Regions from separate parts of the Kluyvera georgiana genome, predicted to be linked through region 1. Evidence: predicted binding sites of a transcription regulator. Region 1 holds the regulator's gene; each other region holds the start of a gene.
The links. The regulator Fur, encoded in region 1, represses iron uptake genes when iron is present. The targets are predictions, from matches to a motif close to ATAATAATGAGAACNACTATCAA.

Region 1 (5,720 bases):
AAGGGTTCATTGATGATTCAACATTAACCGGCGGCATCTATTACTGGCAGCGTGAGCGTGACCGTAAAGATGTGACCGATCACGACAAATATAAAACCAACCTTTCTCACTCCACCTGGAACGCCAACCTCGACTTCCAGTCAGGTTATGCGGCTGACATGTTCGGTATTGATATTGCGGCGTTTACCGCAATTGAAATGAACGAAAGTAGCGAAAGCGGTCACCCGAACGAAATTGCCTTCTCGTCAAAAAACAAAGGCTATAGCGAAGATTACAGCGGCGATAAGAGCGGTATCAGCCTGTATAAAGCGGCGGCTAAATTTAAACTTGGCCCAACCTGGGCGCGTGCGGGTTACATTCAGCCAACCGGTCAAACCCTGCTGGCGCCGCACTGGAGCTTTATGCCGGGTACCTACCAGGGCGCGGAAGCCGGGGCAAACTTTGACTACGGCGACAACGGCGCGCTGAGCTTCTCCTACATGTGGACCAACGAGTATAAGGCGCCATGGCACCTGGAGATGGATAACTTCTATCAGAATGATAAGAAGACCAAGGTGGATTACCTGCACTCTATCGGTGCGAAATACGATTTCAAAAATGACCTGGTGCTGGAAGCGGCATTCGGTCAGGCGGAAGGTTATGTGGACCAGTACTTCGCCAAAGCAAGCTACAAATTTGATATCCCTGGCGGCCCGCTGACCACCAGCTACCAGTTCTACGGTACCCGTGACAAAGTGAGCGATCACGGCGTGAACGATATTTACGACGGCACCGCGTGGCTGCAGGCGTTAACCTTCGGCTATAAACTGAACGAAGTTTTCGACTTCCGTCTGGAAGGAACCTGGGTTAAGGCCGACGGTCAGCAGGGCTACTTCCTGCAGCGTATGACCCCGACCTACGCTTCCTCAAACGGTCGTCTGGATATCTGGTGGGATAACCGCTCTGACTTCAACGCCAACGGTGAAAAAGCGGTCTTCTTCGGCGGTATGTATGACCTGAAGAACTGGAATCTTCCTGGCTGGGCAGTGGGTGCATCCTACGTCTATGCATGGGATGCGAAACCAGCGACCTGGCAGATGAACCCGGACGCATACTACAACAAAAACAATACGATCAGAGAATCTGCATACAGCCTGGATGCCATGTATACCGTACAGGAAGGTCGTGCGAAGGGTACCCTCTTCAAACTGCACTTCACTCAGTACGACAACCACTCCGATATCCCGAGCTGGGGCGGTGGTTACGGCAACATCTTCCAGGATGAGCGTGACGTGAAATTTATGGTTATCGCACCGTTCACCATTTTCTGATGCATGATGCGGCAGGGGAAGCCTCTGCCGCCGCTAAGAGGCTCATCGTATGAAAAAACTGATTATTGTTGCCCTGATGGCCGCTGGCCTTACCGCTTGCGCTCAGCCATCCGCGCCGAAAGAAGACAGTAAGCTGAAGGATGCCTACAGCGCGTGCATTAACACCGCTGAAGGCAATCCGGATAAAATCCAGGCCTGCCAGAGCGTACTGAACGTGCTGAAGCAAGAGAAACAGCACGAACAGTTTGCCAATCAGGAAAGCGTACGCGTGCTGGACTACCAGCAGTGTATTCAGGCAACCCGTACCGGTAACGACCAGGCCGTAAAAGCCAAATGCGATAAAATGTGGCAGGAAATTCGCAGTAACAACGCCACAAAATAGCGATTGTTGTTATAGCAAAAAGGGCGGAGAGTTTTCTCCGCCCTTTTTGCGTTACAGGGTTGGCTCTCCGCTGGAGCAGGCGGATGACAAGCTCGCTTTCCTGACGGGCAAAGTTGCTTTTACCATACGCAAGGTGAGGCGAATTGATCAGATTGCGCCCATAAAAAAAGCCAACCTTCAGGCTGGCTTTTCAGGCATCACGAAACGTTATTTTTCAACGCCATCATGCGCATGTTCATCTTCACGGCAGTCGCCTTCTGCACAGTGGCCGTAAAGATAAAGACTGTGGTTGGTCAGACGAATTCCGTGTTTGGCGGCAATTTCACGCTGACGAGCTTCGATAGATTCGTCGCTGAACTCGATCACTTTGCCACAGTCGAGGCAGATCAGGTGATCGTGGTGATGCTGCTGAGTCAGTTCGAAAACGGATTTGCCGCCTTCGAAGTTATGACGGGTCACGATGCCCGCGTCGTCAAACTGGTTCAGAACACGATAAACCGTGGCCAGGCCAATTTCTTCACCCATGTCGATCAGGCGTTTGTATAAGTCTTCCGCGCTGACATGGTGGTTATCCGGTTCCTGAAGAACTTCCAGAATCTTTAACCGTGGAAGTGTGACTTTCAGGCCAGCCTTCTTTAATGCGGTATTATTGTCAGTCATGCGGAATCTGTCCTGTTGCTAAACGATTAACTTCCATCAGCGAAAGTATCACAGAGAATTCACCCGTTTTAATGCGTCTCATTATAGAATGACCCTGGCTAAATGAAAACAGCAAGGCTTGGGTAAACTAAGCTTTCAAAAACGAGGCGTCACCGACAAACAGAGCGATGAACCTACGCTAAATCAGAAGATATTGTACAGGTATGCGCTGAAAAGTTAAAAAAATGTAGCTATTATTTTGATTGCTTTTACCTATTAATGAGGCGCGATTTGTTATCGCGCCTCAATATCATCAGGCGTTTTTGATTTCGTCGAGGTGCAGTTCTTCAGCAACCTGCTTAACCCATTTTTCAACGCGTTCAGCGGTCAGCTCCGGCTGACGGTCTTCGTCAATCGCCAGACCCACGAAGTGGTCGTCATCGGCCAGGCCTTTCGACGCTTCGAAGTGGTAGCCTGCGGTTGGCCAGTGACCAACGATGGTCGCGCCGTTTGGCTCAATGATGTCGCGGATAGTGCCCAACGCATCGCAGAAGTATTCCGCGTAGTCTTCCTGATCGCCACAGCCGAACAGGGCGACCAGCTTACCGTTGAAGTCAACTTCTTCCAGAGACGGGAAGAAATCGTCCCAGTCGCACTGGGCTTCACCGTAGTACCAGGTTGGGATGCCCAGCAGCAGGATATCGTAGCCTGCCAGGTCTTCTTTGCTGCTCTTGGCAATGTCGTGAACGTCAGCGACATCTTTACCAAGCTGTTTTTGAATCATTTTTGCGATATTTTCGGTGTTCCCGGTGTCGCTACCGAAGAAGATGCCAACGATTGCCATGAGTAAAATAACCTCTTGAAACTTAATGATATGGTGGTGGCTTATTGCCCACAGATAAGGGCAATCATAGCAGAACAGAGAAGCGTGCGGAAACAGCTATCGTGCCGTACTGCACACTCTGCTACATGAAAGTGTGTTCTGGGGGATATTTCAGACTTTCCCTTGCCCGTGCAGCAGCGCCAGTTGGCTCATCAGCATCTCTTCGATGAGTTCGCTGCGGCTCATGTCACGGGCGGCCGCCAGCTCGTTGAGCGCATCAACGGCGTCGCTGTTGAGCTTCAGCTCGACGCGCTTAAGCCCGCGAACTTTGTCGCGTTTGAGCTGATTACGCTTATTAATGCGGAGCTGTTCGTCACGCGAAAGCGGATTGGTTTTGGGTCTTCCCGGCCGACGCTCATTTGCGAACAAATCTAATGTCGTACGGTCCGTTTGTTCTTTTGCCATGGTTCTGAGTGACTTCGGGGAAACAAGCTACCGGACGGTGCCCGGCGCAGACAGCGCGCAATCATACAACAGTGGAACCCGCACGCCAACGACCACGGCCATTATGGCGCGCGGTCGATGCATTTTTAATCACTCGGCGAGATAGCGGCGAATGGCGCGCAACACGGCGTCCGGTTTTTCGGCGTGAACCCAGTGACCCGCACCGGCAATCACGTGCGCTTTCGCCTGCGGGAACTGCGCCAGCAGATCATCACGATAGGCTTCGGTGACATACGGTGAGTTACCGCCGGGAATAAACAGCGCAGGGTGTTCCCAGGCGGGAATGGTTTCCCAGCCGACGATGTGAGGATATTGCTCCCACAGCACCGGCACGTTAAAGCGCCAGGCGCCGTCAACAAATGACTTCAGCAGAAACTGAATCACGCCTTCTTCATGCAGATACTCGCGCATCACCGTGGCCGCCTGCTGGCGCGTGGCGACGCCCGCGCTGGTGACGGCGTTAATCGCGGCAAAAATCTCATCATGACGACGCACGTGGTAATCCACCGGCGCAATGTCGATAGCCACCAGGCGGTCGATGCGCTCCGGGGCCAGCGCGGTCAGCGCCATCACCGCTTTACCGCCCATTGAATGGCCGATAAACGTGGCTTTCTCAATCTGGTTGGCGTCGAGAGTATCGAGCAGATCCTGCGCCATGGCCGGGTAGCTCATGTCGTCGGAACGCGGCGACAAACCGTGGTTACGCATGTCGACCTGAATGACATCGTGATCGGCAAGCAGGTCACGGGCCAGAATGCCCAGGTTATCCAGGCTGCCAAACAGACCGTGGACCAGAACGATGGGGGAATTATTGTGCAGGTTTTGTGCAGATTGCGCTCGGAAATTCAATTTCATAGCAAAGTTCTTTTTTTCGCATTGTCGGGTTAGGGTATCATGTTCAACATTCTAACGCTCAGGGGCAAGTGAGGAACTCATCCGAATTTTGCCGTGCCCCTGGTTTGGCGCTACCCGCTGTTGGGTTTTGACTTTATAATCCCAATGAATTGTATTCAGAAAAATTATCGCACCGGATTAAGATGAAAACGATCGAAGTTGATGACGAGCTCTATCGCTATATTGCAGCCCACACTCTGCGCATTGGCGAGAGCGCGTCCGACATTTTACGGCGTATGCTGAAATTCTCCGCCGCTTCCCAGCCCGCAGCCGTCGCTGCCGCGCCGGTCGTCAAAGCAGAACCGGTTACCGCTCCGGCGCCCGCTGCTGCCCCCGTTGCTGAGGTGAAAACGGTTAAATCCGCCAAAGATAAAGTCCGTGCCATGCGCGAACTGCTGCTCTCCGACGAGTATGCAGAGCAGAAGAAAGCGGTAAACCGCTTCATGCTGGTGCTGGCCACGCTGTACTCTCTGGACAACAATGCGTTTGCTGAGGCAACCGAATCCCTTCATGGCCGTACCCGCGTCTACTTTGCTGCCGACGAGCAAACGCTGCTGAAAAACGGCAATCAGACGAAACCAAAACAGGTTCCGGATACGCCATACTGGGTCATTACCAATACCAACACGGGCCGTAAATGCAGCATGGTCGAACACATCATGCAGTCAATGCAATTCCCGGCGGAATTGATTGAGAAGGTTTGCGGTACCATCTAATACTGACAATCTAACCCTTGCATAAGAAGGACCAGGCAATGGCAAACCATACCCGTGCGGGTCAACCCGCACAGCAGAGTGATTTGATCAACGTCGCTCAACTGACGGCCCAGTACTACGTGCTGCAGCCGGACGTGAGCAATGCGGAACACGCGGTGAAATTCGGGACTTCCGGTCACCGCGGTAGCGCAGGTCGTCACAGCTTCAATGAAAAGCATATTTTGGCCATTGCTCAGGCGATTGCTGAAGAGCGCGCGAAAAACGGAATTTCGGGCCCATGCTACGTCGGAAAAGATACGCACGCGCTTTCTGAGCCTGCGTTCATCTCCGTGCTTGAAGTGTTAGCGGCGAATGGCGTTGATGTGATTGTGCAGGAAAACAATGGCTTCACGCCGACCCCGGCGGTTTCCAACGCTATCCTGGTGCACAACAAGAAAGGCGGCCCGCTGGCC
Region 2 (5,720 bases), 2.4 Mb from region 1:
GCAACGCTATCGAGGTCGACGTATTTGTCGCCGTAGTAGCTGGATTTTGACTTCCCTTCGCTGTAGCCGTAGGCCAGCGTTGCGCTCAGGCCGTCAACCTGCTCAAACCAGGTGCCAAAGTTGAATTTCGCGCTGATCTCACCGCCGTAGATATAGGCTTTATCACGGTTTTCCGCCTGATAAATGGTGTAGATGTTCGACGGTACGTTGGCGAACTGGGTTGGGTTGTTGGAACGGGTGTAGCGGGTATAGGCGATAAAGTCTTTATAGTTGTTGTAGAACAACGCGGTACGCATGGTGATCCCTTCGGTCACTTCGCCCTTCATGCCCCACTCGAAGTTGTCGCTGGTTTCGGTTTTCAGATCGGTATTGCCGATCAGCGCGTACTGACCGCGGCCCGCGTAGCTGGATCCGAGGTTCCATGAACCGTACAGCTGGCTGGTGTTCGGGAACTCCGCACCGCGTTTGTACTGCAGATAGGTCATCATGCGCGGCGTAATGTCGTACTGGAAGGTCAGCGACGGCAGCGCCTGGGTATCAGCGTTTTTGCCATACAGCGTGGAGACCGAGGATTCGGTCAGCACCGTGCTGTTGGTGGTCAGGCTGGAGAGGTTCTCCGGCTTGGTGGACTGGTGCACGACGCGAACGCCCGGGATCACCGCAAAGTTATGCCCGTCGAGATCGAAGTTGATCCGATCCTGCAGGAAGCCGCCGATCGTGTACTCGCGGCTGTCCGCTTCCGGCTGCATGATCTCGCTATAAACGCTTGGGATCGGCGACTGGCTGAACGGACGCTGGGTTTTGGTGGTGCTGGCGTTGAAACCGGCGCTCAGATCGTGACGACCCTGCGTTTTTGCTAATGCTGTCTGCATACCCCAGGTATCGGTGTCGTAGTCAGAGTAGACCGTTTCCATCGTGCCGGTAGTGCTGTCTGGCATGTAGGTGCGGTCGTGTGCTTCGGTATGCTGGTAATAGACCTTGGTGGACATGCTGTCGATGAAATCGTTCATCGGCGTCCAGTCGTCTTTCAGGCTCAGGCCCCAGCGGCGAGTCTGGCTGGTCTGCTGTGCGTTGCCGATGGTACTGTCGCCAGCGTTGTCCCACACATCGTAGTGGGTGTGGTTGGTTTTATGGTAGTAGTCGAGGGTGCTGGTCAGTTTGTGCTGATCGTTAGGCTGCCAGATCCCAGAGGCCATAAACGCGTCGGAGTGCCAGTTCGCCGGGAACGCGTCCACGCTCGAACTGTTGGTGGTGGTCTCCTGGCCATCGCGGCGGCTGTAGACAAAAATGCCGCGCAGCGTTTCGTCGCCGCCCGCTGCCGTCAGGCCATTGTGCCAGCTGCGGTCAGACGAGTCATACTCGCTGCGGTAGCTAAAAGCGCTGGTTTTGCCTGGATGCAGATAGTCGTCCGCCGATTTCGGCTGGAAGGAGACGTTGCCGCCGATGGAAGTATTGGCGGTCTCGGTGTCGGTCGCGCCAGATTGAATATCCACGCTGCCGTACATGTACGGGTCAATATAGTCGCGGCCGATGCCGAAGGTGTTTTGGCCGGCGCGGCTGACGTAGCTGCGGCCGGTGGCGTTCGGCTGCGCAATGCCGTCGACGTCGATGCCGACGCGGTTGCTCTCAAGGCCACGAATGTTGTAGCCGGTGTAGCCGCCGCGGTCGAAGCCGCTTTTGCCGTTGCCGGATCCGCCGCTAGCGCCGGTCGCGCCGATCAGCGGTTCATAACGCATAATGGAACCAAAATCGTTGGCCCCTTTGTCCTGAAGCTCCTGCGCGCTTACCGCGTGCTGGCTGCCCGGTTTGAGTACCGGTGCGGGGGCGGTGACGGTCATCTGTTCCGCGCTGTCGACGGCGGTTTTGTCCTGTGTTTCAGCCGCGCCCGCGGAAGTCTGATAGATTGCTGCGAGCAAAGAGGTCACCAGTAGGCTTTTCTTGCGCCACGCCTCTGATTGAATGGATTTGTACATAGTTGCCATGCCTTCATCGTTATTAGTATTGGCTCACGCGTAACTTCCAGAATCTGCTTTTCCGTAAGCATTTTGACGCTATCCAATTTTCAGTGATGCGAATGGTAATGATAGTTGTTATCATTTGCAACAAGGTTTGCAAATAAACCTGCTTGCATGCAACAATTTGATTACAATTTTGTTTTTTGACTCTCCCGAGATAGCGATGACCGAGAAAGCGGCTGTTACCATCACCTACTGTTCCCAATGCAACTGGATGCTGCGCGCCAGCTGGATGGCGCAGGAACTGCTACACACCTTCAGCACCGATATTGCCTGCGTAACGCTGATACCGGGTACCGGCGGGATTTTTGCCATTACCGTCGGGGATGAACTGGTGTGGGAGCGCAAGCGTGACGATGGCTTCCCGGACGCCGCCGAGCTCAAGCGTCGGGTGCGCGACGTTTGCTTCCCGGAAAAACCGCTGGGGCATGTGGATAAGCACGAAGGATAAAGCGGCTGCGAATGCGCCATTAAACGTGTATTATTAATGCATCTTTATTGATGAGGGACGGGCTATGGCAGGCAAACGCATCGATCGTGAAAAACGGACAATCAGCAGCATGATTACGCTTTATCAGCGCCGCTGTCCGCAGGCGTTGCACGATGCTGAGCATTACGAGATGCTGAACCGTTATGCCGATAAGCGGCTGGATAAATGCGTGTTCGGCGAACAAAAGCCAGCCTGCAAGCAGTGCCCGGTGCACTGCTACCAACCCGCAAAGCGTGAAGAGATGAAACAGATTATGCGCTGGGCGGGTCCGCGGATGCTCTGGCGTCACCCGCTTCTCACGATCCTCCATTTGATTGATGACCGACGCCCGGTTCCCGAGCTGCCGGAGAAATATCGGCGCAAAAAATAGCCTTACAGGGTACGGCAGTGACGACGATACTCCGACGGCGAGCGGGCAGTATGCTTGCGGAAGATGCGGCAAAAGTAGTTGCTGTCCTCAAAGCCACAGTGGTGGGCAATCTCTTTGATTTTCAGTTCATAGCCGCGCAGTAATTTCTTTGCTAACTCCAGGCGAACGGCGGTGAGGTATTCGTTAAAGCCGACGGTGCTGGATTTCTGAAACAGGTGCGACAGATAGTTTGGCGTGATATGAAATTTCTTCGCCACCGTCTCTCGGCTGAGCGCCCCGGCGGCGTGTTCGTCGATATATTCCTGAATCGCCAGAAATAATTCTCTGCTTTTGCTGACCGTATCCGCCAGATGGGTCAGTTGATCGATACAGTGGCTGAGCAGGCCGCTGAGCACTATCTGCGTCGTGGGCATCACCGGGCGGATCGCCAGCTCATTCATCGCCAGCAGTAGATACGAGCCTACCCGCGGGCCGAGTCGCGCCACGTGCTGCTTGCGGATCTCAACGAATTTTTTACCGTCGAAGCGTTGAAGGCTGAAGCCCAGTTTTTGTTTGCTGAACAGAATGCTCAGCGACGTCGCCGGGCCGTGCCACCGTGGGGCATTCCAGCGCCCGCCGGGAATATACAGCGCCTGCAGCGGCCCAAGCGGCGCTTCCAGGCAGCCATCCGGCAGCTCGCCTTCCAGCACAATTTCAAGGCGGGGAAACGATACGCTCATCGCCAGCTCTGGTGCGGGCTGCGAGGCTTGCGGGAAGCGTACGACGAGGTCTCCCTGGCGGGAAAGCAGCTGTTCCAGTACGGGGACGAGGGTTGACTCTGACATGCTCATGTCCTGTTGTTATTCTGGATTTTGAATCTCATCACACTTTATTTTGCTGTACACAAAAATCCAGCGTTGTGTAGCTATCTCATACAGAATAGCGGCCACGCCTGCAGTAACTTTTCATACATGTTGTGAAATGGTTAACAAAAGAGAGGCGGTATGGACAAGCAAGCGGCATTCTGGCTGGATGCACTGGGCGCCAACGGCGGACTGTCAGCAACGATGAAACACGAGCTGGATACCCAGGGCTATACGATCGTTCACGGCGTAGCGGATGCCGACTGGCTGGCCGCAATGCGCGAGCGAATTGATTTTCTGGTGGAGAAAGAAGGTGAAAACCTGGCGGTGGAGCACCATCAGGAGGAGACGGCGACGCGGGTGGCGAACCTGGTGAATAAAGGCGTGGTGTGGGAGAAAGTGTGGGCGCATCCGCTGATTCTGTCAGCGTGCCGCTATATTTTTGGGGGCGCGTTTAAAGTTTCCAGCCTCAACGCCCGTGAGGCGCTGTACAACGGTGGTCATCAGCCGCTGCACGCCGACTGGAAAAAGCCGCGTCCAGATTTTCCGAAGGTGCACCTGGTGAACACCATCTGGGCAATTGACGATCTCTCCGCCGCGAACGGCGCACCGCGTATTATCCCCGCCACGCACCTGCGCCCCGAGCTGCCGGAAGACGTGCTGCAAGATGTGGAAGCACCGCATCCGGACGAAGTGATTTTTGCAGCCCCTGCGGGTAGCGTGATGATTTACAACGCCCATGCCTGGCACGGCGGCATGACTAACCGCGAAGGTTCGCGCCGCCGCGTGCTACACGGCCTGTACATCGACCGGGCAGACGCCGCGCAGCAGGATCAGCGCCGCTGGCTCACCCCGGAAACCGCCAGCCGCTTGACGCCCGCGCAGAAGTGGCTGCTGGATGTGGAGTAGTGCACTGAACGAGCCCTCTCCCTTAAAAGGGAGAGGGGGGCCGTTACGCTAAATCTTCCCCGTTGCTGGCTATCACCTTCTTATACCACCAGAACGATTTTTTACGCGTCCGCGCCAGCGTCCCGTTGCCCGCGTCATCGCGGTCGACGTACACGAATCCGTAGCGCTTACTCATCTCGCCCGTCGACGCCGCCACCAGGTCAATACAACCCCACGTGGTGTAGCCGATCAGCGGCACGCCGTCTTCGATGGCATCGCCCATGGCGCGGATATGTTCGCGTAAATAGCTGATGCGGTAATCGTCGTCGATCTGTCCATCGGCGTTGACGACGTCCTTCGCGCCAAGACCGTTCTCCACCAGGAACAGCGGCTTCTGGTAGCGGTCGTACATCATGTTCATGGTGATACGCAGGCCGAGCGGGTCGATACCCCAGCCCCATTCGCTGGCCTCAATGTACGGGTTCTTCAGCGACTTCACGATGTTGGCCGCGTTGGTGTTATTCGCGTTCATGTCTGCCGATGCGCAGCGTGAGGCGTAGTAGCTGAACGACACAAAATCGACCGTATGCTTAAGCGCTTCATCATCTCCGGCCTCTTTGGCGATGGTCACGCCTTTTTCGCGGAACACCCGAGCCGAGTAGGCCGGGTAGCGGCCGCGCGCCTGCACATCGATAAAGAACAGGTTCTCGCGATCTTTCTCCAGCGCCGCCCACACGTCTTCCGGCTTGCAGGAGTAGGGGTAGAAGTTGCCGCCTGCCAGCATGCAGCCTACCTGGTTCTGCGGGTTGACCTCATGGGCGATTTTGGTGGCCAGCGCGCTGGCCACCAGCTCGTGGTGCGCGGCCTGGTACTTCACCTGATCCTGATTTTCGCCTTCTTCGAACACCAGCCCCGCACCGGAGAACGGACTGTGCAGCATAATGTTGATTTCATTGAAGGTCAGCCAGTATTTCACCAGCCCGTCGAATGCTTCAAAGCAGGTGCGGGCATAGCGGGTAAAGAACTCCACCATCTTGCGATTACGCCACGAGCCGTACTCGGTCACCAGGTGCATCGGCACGTCGAAGTGGCACAGCGTCACCAGCGGTTCGATA
Region 3 (5,720 bases), 1.9 Mb from region 1:
GGTACGTGGTAGACCGGCAGTTCCATCACGAACGGCGAGGCTTCGCCGCGCATGATGGTGTATTTGAGCATCAGGCCGGTGAGGATGGCGATAACGATCCCCAGCACATAGAGCGAGAAGACGACCAGCGCGCCACCCTGGCCGAAGAAGGCCGCGGCGAAGACCGCGAAGATAGCCAGACGCGCGCCGCAGGACATAAACGGCGCCATCATAATGGTCATCAGGCGTTCACGCGGGGCATCCAGCGTACGGGCGCCCATTACCGACGGCACGTTACAACCGAAGCCGACAATCAGCGGCACAAAGGATTTCCCCGGCAGACCAAGCGCCTGCATCAGGCGGTCCATGACGAAGGCGGCGCGGGCCATATAGCCGGAGTCCTCAAGGAACGAGAGGAACAGGTACATCATACCGATTTGCGGCACTAGCGGCAGAACGGTGTTGATACCGCCGCCAAGCCCCTGCGCCAGGAATACGGTCAGCCAGTCCGGGAAGTGCAGGGTGTAGCCAATCCACTGAATACCGTGAATAAACAGCGCTACCGAGCCGCCGTCAAAGATCGGCTGTAAGGCGCCGCCGATGTTAATCGCCAGCAGGAACATCAGGTACATCACGAACAGAAATACCGGCAGCCCCAGCACGCGGTTGAGGACGATTTTATCCAGCGCGGCGGTGAAGCGGCTTGGTTCGGCGGTCAGCGTATTGCTGACGGCGTCGCAGATAGCGGCGATGCTCTGATAGCGCGCGTCGGCGATATGCAGCGCCGGATCGTCCAGCTCTTCGCTCAGATGCGCCAGCGCAATGTCCAGTTTATGCGCTGCGTCACCGGCGTAGGCGCTGCTGTAGATGTCGCCTTCCAGCATCTGCATACCCAGCCAATGGCGCTGACGCTCTGGAATGTCTTGCGCCATCTCTTTGGCTAGATTATCGGCTTCGCGCAGCAGCGGCTGTGGATAGTGCACCAACTCCAGCTGCTGATTGCCCTTGTGGCGATCGATCGCCATTTTCAGCGCTTCAATGCCGCGAGCGCGGGTCGATACCAGCGGCACAACCGGGCAGCCGAGGCGAGCGGAAAGGGCGTCGACATCAATGCGAATCTGCTGTTTCTCGGCGATATCCAGCATGTTCAGTGCGACCACGCACGGAATGCCCAGTTCGAGCAGTTGCAGCGTCAGATAAAGGTTACGTTCCAGATTGGAGGCGTCGACCACGTTAATCAGCAGGTCGGCATCGCCGCTGAGAATGTAGTGGCAGGCGATTTGTTCATCCAGTGACGTTTGCGAGGATATGGTGGTCAGCGAGTAGGTGCCCGGCAGGTCGACGAGAGTGACCTGATGGTCGGTGGTGGCGAAAGATCCTTCTTTACGTTCAACCGTGACTCCCGCCCAGTTGCCTACGCGCTGGCGCGCGCCGGTTAGCTGATTAAATAAAGTTGTCTTGCCGGAATTAGGATTACCAATTAGACCGATGGTTAATTTTTTCATTTTTCAGACTCTTATTACCGGGCTGAAGTCATTACGCGACGGGTTCTAATTCGATTAGCGCGAGATCTTTTTTACGCAATACCAGGCTTACGCGACGAGTTTCAATATGGATAGGGTCGCCTAAGGGCGCAACGCGAACCACATGAAATGATGAGCCAGGCAGCATGCCCAGTGAGAGTAGTTTCTGCCGATAGGCTGGGCTAATTTCGCGGGAGAAACCAACAATCTTCCACGCAGTATCCGGTGTAAATTGCATAGAACCTACTTGTTTTATCGCTAGCTGGACGAGAGAGTGCCCGGAGGCTGCCGGGTGGCGGCATGGGCATCGTCAACGAATAAAGAATAAAATGCACTGCAAATGATGATAATGAGAATGGTTTTTATCATCAATACATAATATGCGCCTGGCGGGAGTTTTGCGCACTATTTGCACTTTTTTTGATATTCCTCAAGCAACTCAATGTAGCGAGAAATCAATTAACCGATATTTACATCGCTTAATGTTTAATTAAGGTTTCATTGGTTAATAAAATAAAACGTGACAAGGCTTATTATTAAAAACCGATCTGAAAGTCCTAATGGCTGGGCGAGCTATATATCCGGGAAGGAAAGGTAGGCCTGATAAGCGTAGCGCCATCAGGCACAATGCGAGCACGCAGTCGGATGGCGGCGTACACGCCTTATCCGGCCTACAAACGGATAAGGCGTTTATTGATTAGCGTTTTTTACCCATAGCTGCGGCTAAGGCGTCCATCATGGCGCTGTTACCGGTAGGCTGAGCTTCACGACCGCGCGGCTTGGCCGCTTTGGCTGCTGGACGCCCGCTGTTCTGCGGACGGTCATTACCGCCGCCGCGACGGGCATTGGTTTCACCCGGTTGCTCATCCAGACGCATGGTCAGGGCGATACGCTTACGCTGCAAATCGACTTCCAGCACCTTCACCTTGACGATATCGCCCGCTTTCACCACGGTGTGTGGATCTTCGACGAATTTATCCGCCAGCGAGGAGATATGCACCAAGCCGTCCTGGTGCACGCCGATATCGACAAAGGCGCCAAAGTTGGTGACGTTGGTCACCGCGCCTTCGAGGATCATCCCCGGCAGCAGGTCGTTCATGGTTTCCACGCCATCGGCGAACTTCGCGGTTTTAAATTCCGGACGCGGGTCGCGGCCCGGTTTTTCCAGCTCTTTGATGATGTCGGTGACGGTCGGCACGCCGAAACGCTCGTCGGTAAACTCGGAGGCTTTCAGACCGCGGAGTTCGCTGCTGTTGCCCATCAGATCTTTCAGCGCCTGCTGAGTGGCCGCCAGAATGCGTTCAACCACCGGGTAGGCTTCCGGGTGCACGGTGGAAGCGTCCAGCGGATTATCGCCGTGGTTAATGCGCAGGAAGCCCGCGCACTGCTCGAACGCTTTCGGCCCCAGACGACTTACCTTCAGTAACTGCTGGCGGTTCTGGAACTGGCCGTTCTCATCGCGCCAGGCGACGATGTTCTGCGCCATCATGCGCGTCAGGCCCGCGACGCGGGTCAGCAGCGGCACGGAGGCGGTGTTCAGATCCACGCCGACGGCGTTCACGCAGTCTTCGACGACCGCGTCCAGCTTACGCGCCAGCTGCGTCTGGCTGACGTCATGCTGATACTGGCCCACACCGATGGATTTCGGGTCGATTTTCACCAGCTCTGCCAGCGGATCCTGTAGACGACGGGCGATAGACACCGCGCCGCGCAGGGAAACGTCGAGATCCGGGAACTCCTGCGCCGCCAGTTCGGAGGCGGAATACACTGAAGCGCCGGCTTCGCTGACGATCACCTTCTGCGCGGTGACCTGTGGGAACTGTTTCTGCACATCGAGGAAGAAACGCTCGGTTTCGCGTGAGGCGGTACCGTTGCCGATCGCCACCAGCTCAACGTTGTGTTTTTCGCACAGCGCCGCGACGACAACCGCGGCTTTCGCCGCCTGCCCGGTGTGCGGGTAGATGGTATCCGTTGCCACCAGCTTGCCGGTGCCGTCAACCACCGCCACCTTCACGCCGGTACGCAGACCTGGGTCGAGGCCCATGGTCGCGCGCAGGCCAGCCGGCGCAGCCATCAGCAGATCGTGCAGGTTACGGGCGAAGACGTTGATGGCTTCATCTTCCGCGCGTTCGCGCACGGTGCCCATCAGCTCGGTTTCGAGGTGCATCAGCACCTTGATGCGCCAGGTCCAGCTTACCACGCCTTTGCGCCAGCTATCCGCCGGGGCGTTGTTCAGGCGCAGGCCGAGGTGGTCGATAATAATCTGTTCGCAGTGGCTCTCTTTCGGCGGTTCGTCGAACTGTGGATCGGCGTTGAGCGAGAGCTGCAGAATACCTTCATTGCGCCCGCGGAACATCGCCAGCGCGCGGTGGGAAGGGGTGGTGGAAATCGGTTCGTGATGGTCGAAGTAGTCGCGGAATTTCGCGCCTTCCTCTTCCTTACCGCTGACCACTTTGGCCACCAGATGGGCGTTCTTCCACAGGTAGTCACGTACTTTCGCCAGCAGGCCTGCGTCTTCGGCGAAGCGTTCCATCAGGATATAGCGCGCGCCGTCGAGGGCGGCTTTGGTGTCCGCCACGCCCTTATCGGCATCGATAAATTTCGCCGCTTCGGTTTCCGGGTCGTGGGACGGCTCGCTCCACAGCAGATCGGCCAGCGGCTCAAGGCCCGCTTCAATGGCAATCTGCCCGCGGGTACGGCGCTTCTGTTTGTACGGTAAGTAGAGGTCTTCGAGTTCGGTTTTATTGAGCGTGCCGTTGATGGCTTTTTCCAGCGCGTCGGTGAGCTTACCCTGCTCACTGATGGATTTCAGAATGACCTGACGGCGGTCTTCCAGCTCACGCAAATACCCCAGGCGAGTTTCCAGATTACGCAGCTGCGTATCATCCAGTCCGCCGGTGATTTCCTTACGATAACGTGCGATAAACGGCACGGTGTTCCCTTCATCAAGCAGGCGAACGGCGGCTTCCACCTGTTCGGCTCTGGCCTGAAGTTCACCCGCAATAATGCGGCAGAGCGAATCATTCATCATGGCTTGGTTTCACTGTTAGGTCATAAAATCAGGGGACAGTTATACGGATTGACTGGCAAAAATGCCAGTCATCAGCGGGGGCTTCGGATTGTTCCGGCGTTATTTTACGTAATCGATCGCATTTACGTACCAGCTGGCCTCGCCCGCTGGCGTATTGACGATCGCCAGATCGCCGACCTCCTTTTTCAATAGCGCGCGGGCCATCGGCGAGTCGATCGAAATGTAGTCCTTGCGGCCAAAAATCTCGTCGTAGCCGACAATGCGAAAACGCTTGGTATCGCCGTCGTCGTTTTCAATCTCCACCCACGCGCCAAAAAAGACTTTGCCTTCTTGCTGCGGCGAATAATCGACGATACGCAGATTTTCAAGACACTTGGTTAAATAGCGAACGCGGCGGTCAATCTCCCTTAAGCGTTTTTTATTATACTGGTAGTCAGCGTTTTCACTGCGATCGCCAAGGCTCGCGGCCCAGGTCACTTTTTTGGTGACCTCCGGGCGTTCTTCGCGCCAGAGATAATCCATCTCTTGTTTGAGCTTTTCGTACCCTTCACGGGTGATCAACGGTGTTTTCATCTTAAGTGCTTACCTGGCTGCCGAGGAAATATTGCGCACAATACGTATTACGTGAGCATACCGACAGAATAAATAATGTGTATTAAGATTCATTGTATACTTAACTCGCTGTTAAATATGCTTTGTAACAATTTAGCCTGGAATTTATACCAGATTTAGCTGGTCGCAAGCGCAGGCTTTTTTGAGAATACATGCTGATTAATTGTTGCGAACCTTTGGGAGTAAAAACAATGCAAGAGAATTATAAGATTCTTGTTGTGGATGACGACATGCGCCTGCGCGCGTTACTGGAGCGTTATCTGACCGAGCAGGGTTTCCAGGTTCGAAGCGTGGCTAACGCCGAACAGATGGACAGATTGCTGACCCGTGAATCCTTCCATCTGATGGTGCTGGATCTCATGCTGCCGGGTGAAGATGGCCTCTCCATCTGCCGCCGCCTGCGCAGCCAAAGCAACCCGATGCCGATCATTATGGTGACGGCGAAAGGGGAAGAAGTTGACCGTATCGTGGGCCTCGAGATCGGCGCCGACGACTACATTCCGAAACCGTTCAACCCGCGTGAACTGCTGGCCCGTATTCGTGCGGTGCTGCGTCGTCAGGCGAACGAACTGCCG
Region 4 (5,720 bases), 2.2 Mb from region 1:
GAAATCGTCGCCGACGCGAACAATATCCGGGTCCGAATAGTCGGCGCAGAGGATCGGGTTATGATAATCATGTGAAGTCATCGTCGTTTCCTCAGGCTTTATGTAATACGCCGCTGACGGCTTCAGGTTCGGCCTGCACCGCCGCCTGCTGGCGTGCGGAAAGGTCGCGTTGAATGGTTGCCATGGCGCGGTCGTCCAGCTTATAGAAGCGCGACAGCCACCATAACACCAGGTACGAGAGCGATGGCCCCAACGTCAGCAGACCAACGATGCCCATCGTCGCCATCGGTGTTTGTTCGGTGACGCCCGCCTGATAGCCAAACAGCCCCAGCGAGAAACCGACGACCGCGCCAGCGACCGCCATACCCATTTTCAACGCAAACAGGTTGCCGGAGTAGGACAGGCCAGTAATACGGCGACCAAACTTCCACTCGCCGTAGTCGGCGGCGTTCGCCATCATGTTCCATTTAAACGGTTGATACATCTGATGGAAGAATCCCACAAGGAAGTACAAAGGGAACACGACGGGTAGCCAGGTCGGCGGCACGAAGAACATCACTACACCAACGGCGACCAGCAGCAGGTTAATATTTTTAAACAGCGAAACCGCGCGGTAACGTTTCGCCAGCCAGCCCGCCGCGATGCTGCCGATAATGGTACCGACCACGCTAGTCGACACAAATGCCGACTTCATCGCCGTTCCGGCCGCAGACTCGACGCCGCCCATCATCAAATAAGTGGCGTAATACAGCGTTGCCGCGCTGCGCATCACCCCTGCCATGCTGGAGAAGAAGGTGATGATCGCCACGACCCGCCACTGATCGTTGGCCAGCAGCGAGCGCAGATCTTCGCGAATGCTGCCCTGTTGCTCCACCGCGGGCGCCACGCGCTCTTTGGTGGAGAAGAAACAGAAAGCCAGCATCACAATGGCGATGGCCCCCATAATGCCCATGGTGGCCTGAAAGCCGAACTGCTTATCTTCTTTACCCAGGTAGTCGACCAGAAACAGCGTGGCGACAGAGACCATCAGACCGGCCACAGACGAAATCGTAAAACGATAAGATTGCGCCGACAGGCGATCTTTCTCATCGCGGGTGATCACACCACCCAACGCGCAGTAGGGGATATTGATAAAGGTGTAACACAACATCAGCAAGGTATATGTCAGGTAGGCGTAAACCAGCTTACCGGAAGCGCCAAAATCGGGCGTAGTGAAGGTCATCACCGCCAGCACGGCGTAGGGAATCGCAAACCAGATCAGCCATGGGCGGAAGTGGCCCCAGCGGGTTTTGACCCGGTCAGCGACAATGCCCGTCAGCGGGTCGGTAATGGCATCCAGCACGCGCGTTACGAGGAACATCACCCCCACCGCCGCCGCAGACAAGCCGTAAATATCGGTGTAAAACCAGGTCAAAAACATCGTTACCGAGGAGTAGACAATACCGCAGGCGGCATCGCCCATGCCGTATCCCAGCTTTTCGGTAATAGACAACTTTGTATCGTTTGCCACACTTATATCCTCCTGAATTGAAGTGGTTTCAATGTAGAAGGATGGGATTGGCAATTATATTGTCATTTTTCGTACTGGTATTACGTTTTCTAACAACTGCGAAAGTTATCACACAACTAAATTACTTGTTATACATCTTTCATTTTTGTGACATTACACCAATCTGAACACGGAAATAGCCGACTTAAGTTCACCGGTATGCTGTTGCTGCTGATGCGCAACCTGAATAGTTTGCGCCACGTGCTGCACGTTCTCCTGCACGCTGGCGTCGATATGCGCAATGCTGCCTTTCATCTGTAATACGCTGGCGCGCTGCTGGTCGCTCATTGATGACAACACGTCGACACAGGCCTGTAGGCTGTCGATGTTATTGATGATCGCCGCCATGGTTTTCCCCGCTCTTTCTACTTGCTCAGCGCCCTGATGGGTACTCTCGACGGAAGCGGCCACCAGTTGACGAATGTCCCGCGCCGCACTTTCACAGCGCAGCGCCAGAGTACGGACTTCAGCCGCCACCACCGCAAACCCTTTCCCATGAGCACCGGCCCGCGCGGCTTCAACGGAGGCGTTGAGCGACAGAATATTGGTCTGGAAGGCTATGCCGTCGATGAGCTCAAGGATACCGCCAATCTTCAGCGATTCATCACGGATGTGCGACATGGACGCCATGGCTGAACGGATATTCTCCCCCCCTTCCCGCGCCACAGCGCTGGCCTGCCCGGCGAGTTCGCGCGCTTCGCTGGCCTTTTCACTGGTTAACGATGCCGCACCGGCAAGCAGCTCCATGGCGCTGGCGGTGACCGCTAACGACCGCGCCTGGCTGTCGGTGCGTTCGGAGAGCGCGGTGTTACGTTGCAGTAGCGTCTGTGAGGCATCCAGCAGTTGCGATACATTACCGCTGACCTGCTCAAGCGTGTTACGCATGGCATCCAGCGTCAGGCTAAAAGTTTTCGCAAAGGGTGAGCGGCTGGTTTTGGTGTCGCGCTCCAGCGTCAGGTAGCCCGACTCGCGGTTAATGACCGCCGCCAGCTTCGCAACCTCGCTGGCCGACCGTGCATCCTGCTCCATCCGTACCGCCAGGAAGACCAGGAATACCGTCTGCGCCACGACGTACACCGCGTGCATAATCACCATATGCAGACCGGCGTGCATAAACACGGTGATATTAAACAACCCGTATTCCTGTAAATAATTAAATACCAGGTGGTGAACAGCAATCACCCCCGCGCCCATAATTAATGGCCGCCAGTCGCGCCAGGCGAGCAGCGCAGACAGCAAAACAAATACCGAAAAATGATATTCGGTCTCGCTGCCGCCAAGCTGAATCAGCAGTGCGGAATAGGCCATTAGAATAAACGCATAAACTAAGCGAGTGATGAGTTTGCCCGCAAAAATCAGCGTCATCAAGGTGGCAAGTCCCGCCAGAATCGTCGCCACCAGCAGTGCCAGACTGGGGTTATCATTCATCCAACCCACTCCCAGCGAAACGCCCCACATCACCCAGGCCAGCACCAATAATAGCCGGTCTGCTCTTTGGCGAATTGAGGATAACGAGATCAGGTCGCGATGCGAACCTTCAGCTTGTCGCAATGTTATTATGGCCATGATATTTTCCGCCCGCTGTAGATATATATTATTGTTAGCGTTCAGAATTAAGCGTAGGAAGGTTATTTAAGACTAGCCACTCTCATATTTAAATTATATTGCTACATTTAAGCGCCGCTAAATATTATTTAAATAGTTTTGGATATAATTCGCTGAAACAGGACTTAAGATAAATATGATATTACTTAGGGAAGTAATAACGGATGGCGCTGAATGCGCCATCCGGGATGAGATTATTTTTTCGCGACGGTCTCTTCACCAACCAGCCCAATCTTCAGATAGCCAGCCTGATGCAGCGTATCCATCACCTTCATCATCGTTTCATAGTCCACCGTTTTATCGGCACGGAAGAAGATGGTGGTGTCTTTCTTGCCTTCCGTCAGCGCATCCAGCGCCGGCACCATGCTGTCATCGGTAATAGGGTCGTTACCGAGGAACATCGATTTATCCGCTTTCACCGACAGGTAGACCGGTTTTTCCGGGCGCGGCTGCGGCTGGCTGGAGGAGGCCGGCAGATTGACTTTAACATCAACCGTCGCCAGCGGCGCGGCGACCATAAAGATAATCAACAGAACCAACATGACGTCGATAAACGGCGTCACGTTGATTTCATGCATTTCGCCGGTATCGTCCAGATTTTCATTAAGACGCATTGCCATAGGGCATTAACCTACTCGTAATTTCTGGGCGGTACGAACCGGATGCACGCCGCTGGCGCTCAGATCCAGATCGCGACTCTGCAGCAGCAGAACCTGCGCTGCCACATCGCTCAGGTTAGCCTTGAAGCCACCGATGAGGCGCGCGAAGACGTTATAGATGACCACCGCCGGAATCGCGGCGAACAGGCCAATTGCCGTTGCCAGCAGAGCTTCTGCGATACCTGGCGCAACAACGGCCAGATTCGTGGTTTGCGTCTGGGCGATACCGATAAAGCTGTTCATGATGCCCCACACGGTACCAAACAGGCCGACGAACGGAGAGATAGCGCCGATGGTCGCCAGGAAACCGTTACCCCGTCCCATATGACGGCCTACCGCCGCCACGCGACGCTCCAGGCGGAAACCGGTACGTTCTTTAATCCCTTCGTTATCTTCCGAACCCGCAGAGAGCTCCAGTTCGTTCTGCGCTTCGTTAATTAACTGGCTGCTCAGGCTCTGCGCGTCAAACGCGGAGGCCGTTTCGTGCGCCTGATTGAGGGAACGCGCGTCCGCTAACAGTTTCTGCTCGCGCTTGAGGCGGCGCTTATGAGAAAGGAGCTCTGCCCCTTTACTGAAGAAAATTGCCCAGGTGACGACGGATGCCAGTATCAAGCCAATCATGACCACTTTAACCACGATGTCGGCATGATGATACATACCCCAAACGGAGAGATCCGCCTGCATCAAATTATTACCCACTGTGTATCTCCAGGACGTAAATCACAAAATCTGAGCACAATAATATCAAAACAACGTCGAATTGATAGTAGTTCTCATTAGTATTTACATATTGACTTAAATCACACTTACTTTCCTTGCGCTTACGCAGTAAAAAAGTTTTCTGCACGGTTTTTGGCAAAATTTTCTGCTGTATGCGCGAGGAACGCTACATCGCTGAGGCAATCGTGATAGTTTAGACGTCCAGACGTATAAAAACAGGTATATCCAACATGGCAGACAAGCACCTCGATACCGCGCTGGTTAACGCCGGACGCAGCAAAAAATATACCCAGGGATCGGTGAACAGCGTGATTCAACGCGCCTCGTCGCTGGTTTTTGACACGGTCGCCGCCAAGAAGCATGCGACCCACAACCGCGCTAACGGCGAGCTGTTTTATGGCCGTCGCGGCACGCTGACCCACTTTTCGCTGCAGGAAGCCATGTGCGAACTGGAAGGCGGCGCCGGCTGTGCCCTCTTCCCCTGCGGCGCGGCGGCGGTGGCAAATACTATCCTCGCCTTCGTTGAACAGGGCGACCACGTGCTGATGACCAACACCGCCTACGAACCGAGCCAGGATTTTTGCACCAAAATTCTCAGTAAGCTTGGCGTCGCCACCAGCTGGTTCGATCCCATGATTGGCGCTGAAATTGCGAACCTGATTCAGCCGAACACCAGAATCGTGTTCCTCGAATCTCCGGGTTCCATCACCATGGAAGTTCACGACATCCCGGCGATCGTCGCCGCCGTTCGCAGCATCGCTCCTGAAGCCATCATCATGATCGACAACACCTGGGCGGCAGGCGTGCTGTTTAAAGCGCTCGATTTTGGCATCGATATTTCGATTCAGGCGGGCACCAAGTACCTGATTGGCCACTCAGATGCCATGGTCGGCACGGCGGTATCGAACGAGCGCTGCTGGGCACAACTGCGTGAGAACGCCTATTTGATGGGGCAGATGCTCGACGCCGACACGGCCTATATGACCAGCCGCGGCCTGCGTACGCTCGGCGTGCGTCTGCGTCAGCACCATGAAAGCAGCCTGAAAGTCGCCGAATGGCTGGCGCAACAGCCGCAGGTGGCGCGCGTCAATCATCCGGCGTTACCGGGCAGCAAAGGGCATGAATTCTGGAAGCGCGACTTCACCGGCAGCAGCGGTCTGTTCTCCTTCGTACTGAACAAACGCCTG

Region 2: the regulator Fur is predicted to act here: its motif matches at 2,081-2,103, upstream of ABTW00_RS05050 (TonB-dependent receptor domain-containing protein).
Region 3: the regulator Fur is predicted to act here: its motif matches at 1,846-1,868, upstream of feoA (ferrous iron transporter A).
Region 4: the regulator Fur is predicted to act here: its motif matches at 4,574-4,596, upstream of exbB (tol-pal system-associated acyl-CoA thioesterase).

What each region holds. Positions count from the first base shown of each region.
Region 1 is NZ_CP158865.1:3,491,652-3,497,371, reverse strand. It holds gene chiP (chitoporin ChiP) at 1-1,310, shown strand, start outside; gene chiQ (ChiQ/YbfN family lipoprotein) at 1,360-1,692, shown strand; gene fur (ferric iron uptake transcriptional regulator) at 1,900-2,352, opposite strand; gene fldA (flavodoxin FldA) at 2,645-3,175, opposite strand; gene ybfE (LexA regulated protein) at 3,326-3,619, opposite strand; gene ybfF (esterase) at 3,749-4,513, opposite strand; gene seqA (replication initiation negative regulator SeqA) at 4,696-5,268, shown strand; gene pgm (phosphoglucomutase (alpha-D-glucose-1,6-bisphosphate-dependent)) at 5,307-5,720, shown strand, end outside.
Region 2 is NZ_CP158865.1:1,054,952-1,060,671, forward strand. It holds gene ABTW00_RS05050 (TonB-dependent receptor domain-containing protein) at 1-1,973, opposite strand, end outside; gene ABTW00_RS05055 (SelT/SelW/SelH family protein) at 2,179-2,466, shown strand; gene ABTW00_RS05060 (nitrous oxide-stimulated promoter family protein) at 2,531-2,875, shown strand; gene ABTW00_RS05065 (helix-turn-helix transcriptional regulator) at 2,878-3,699, opposite strand; gene ABTW00_RS05070 (phytanoyl-CoA dioxygenase family protein) at 3,859-4,626, shown strand; gene ABTW00_RS05075 (6-phospho-beta-glucosidase) at 4,670-5,720, opposite strand, start outside.
Region 3 is NZ_CP158865.1:386,560-392,279, forward strand. It holds gene feoB (Fe(2+) transporter permease subunit FeoB) at 1-1,484, opposite strand, end outside; gene feoA (ferrous iron transporter A) at 1,516-1,740, opposite strand; gene ABTW00_RS01805 (Tex family protein) at 2,200-4,533, opposite strand; gene greB (transcription elongation factor GreB) at 4,633-5,106, opposite strand; gene ompR (osmolarity response regulator transcription factor OmpR) at 5,337-5,720, shown strand, end outside.
Region 4 is NZ_CP158865.1:721,747-727,466, reverse strand. It holds gene ABTW00_RS03500 (glycoside hydrolase family 43 protein) at 1-81, opposite strand, end outside; gene ABTW00_RS03495 (glycoside-pentoside-hexuronide (GPH):cation symporter) at 92-1,510, opposite strand; gene ABTW00_RS03490 (methyl-accepting chemotaxis protein) at 1,664-3,115, opposite strand; gene exbD (TonB system transport protein ExbD) at 3,349-3,774, opposite strand; gene exbB (tol-pal system-associated acyl-CoA thioesterase) at 3,781-4,512, opposite strand; gene metC (cystathionine beta-lyase) at 4,764-5,720, shown strand, end outside.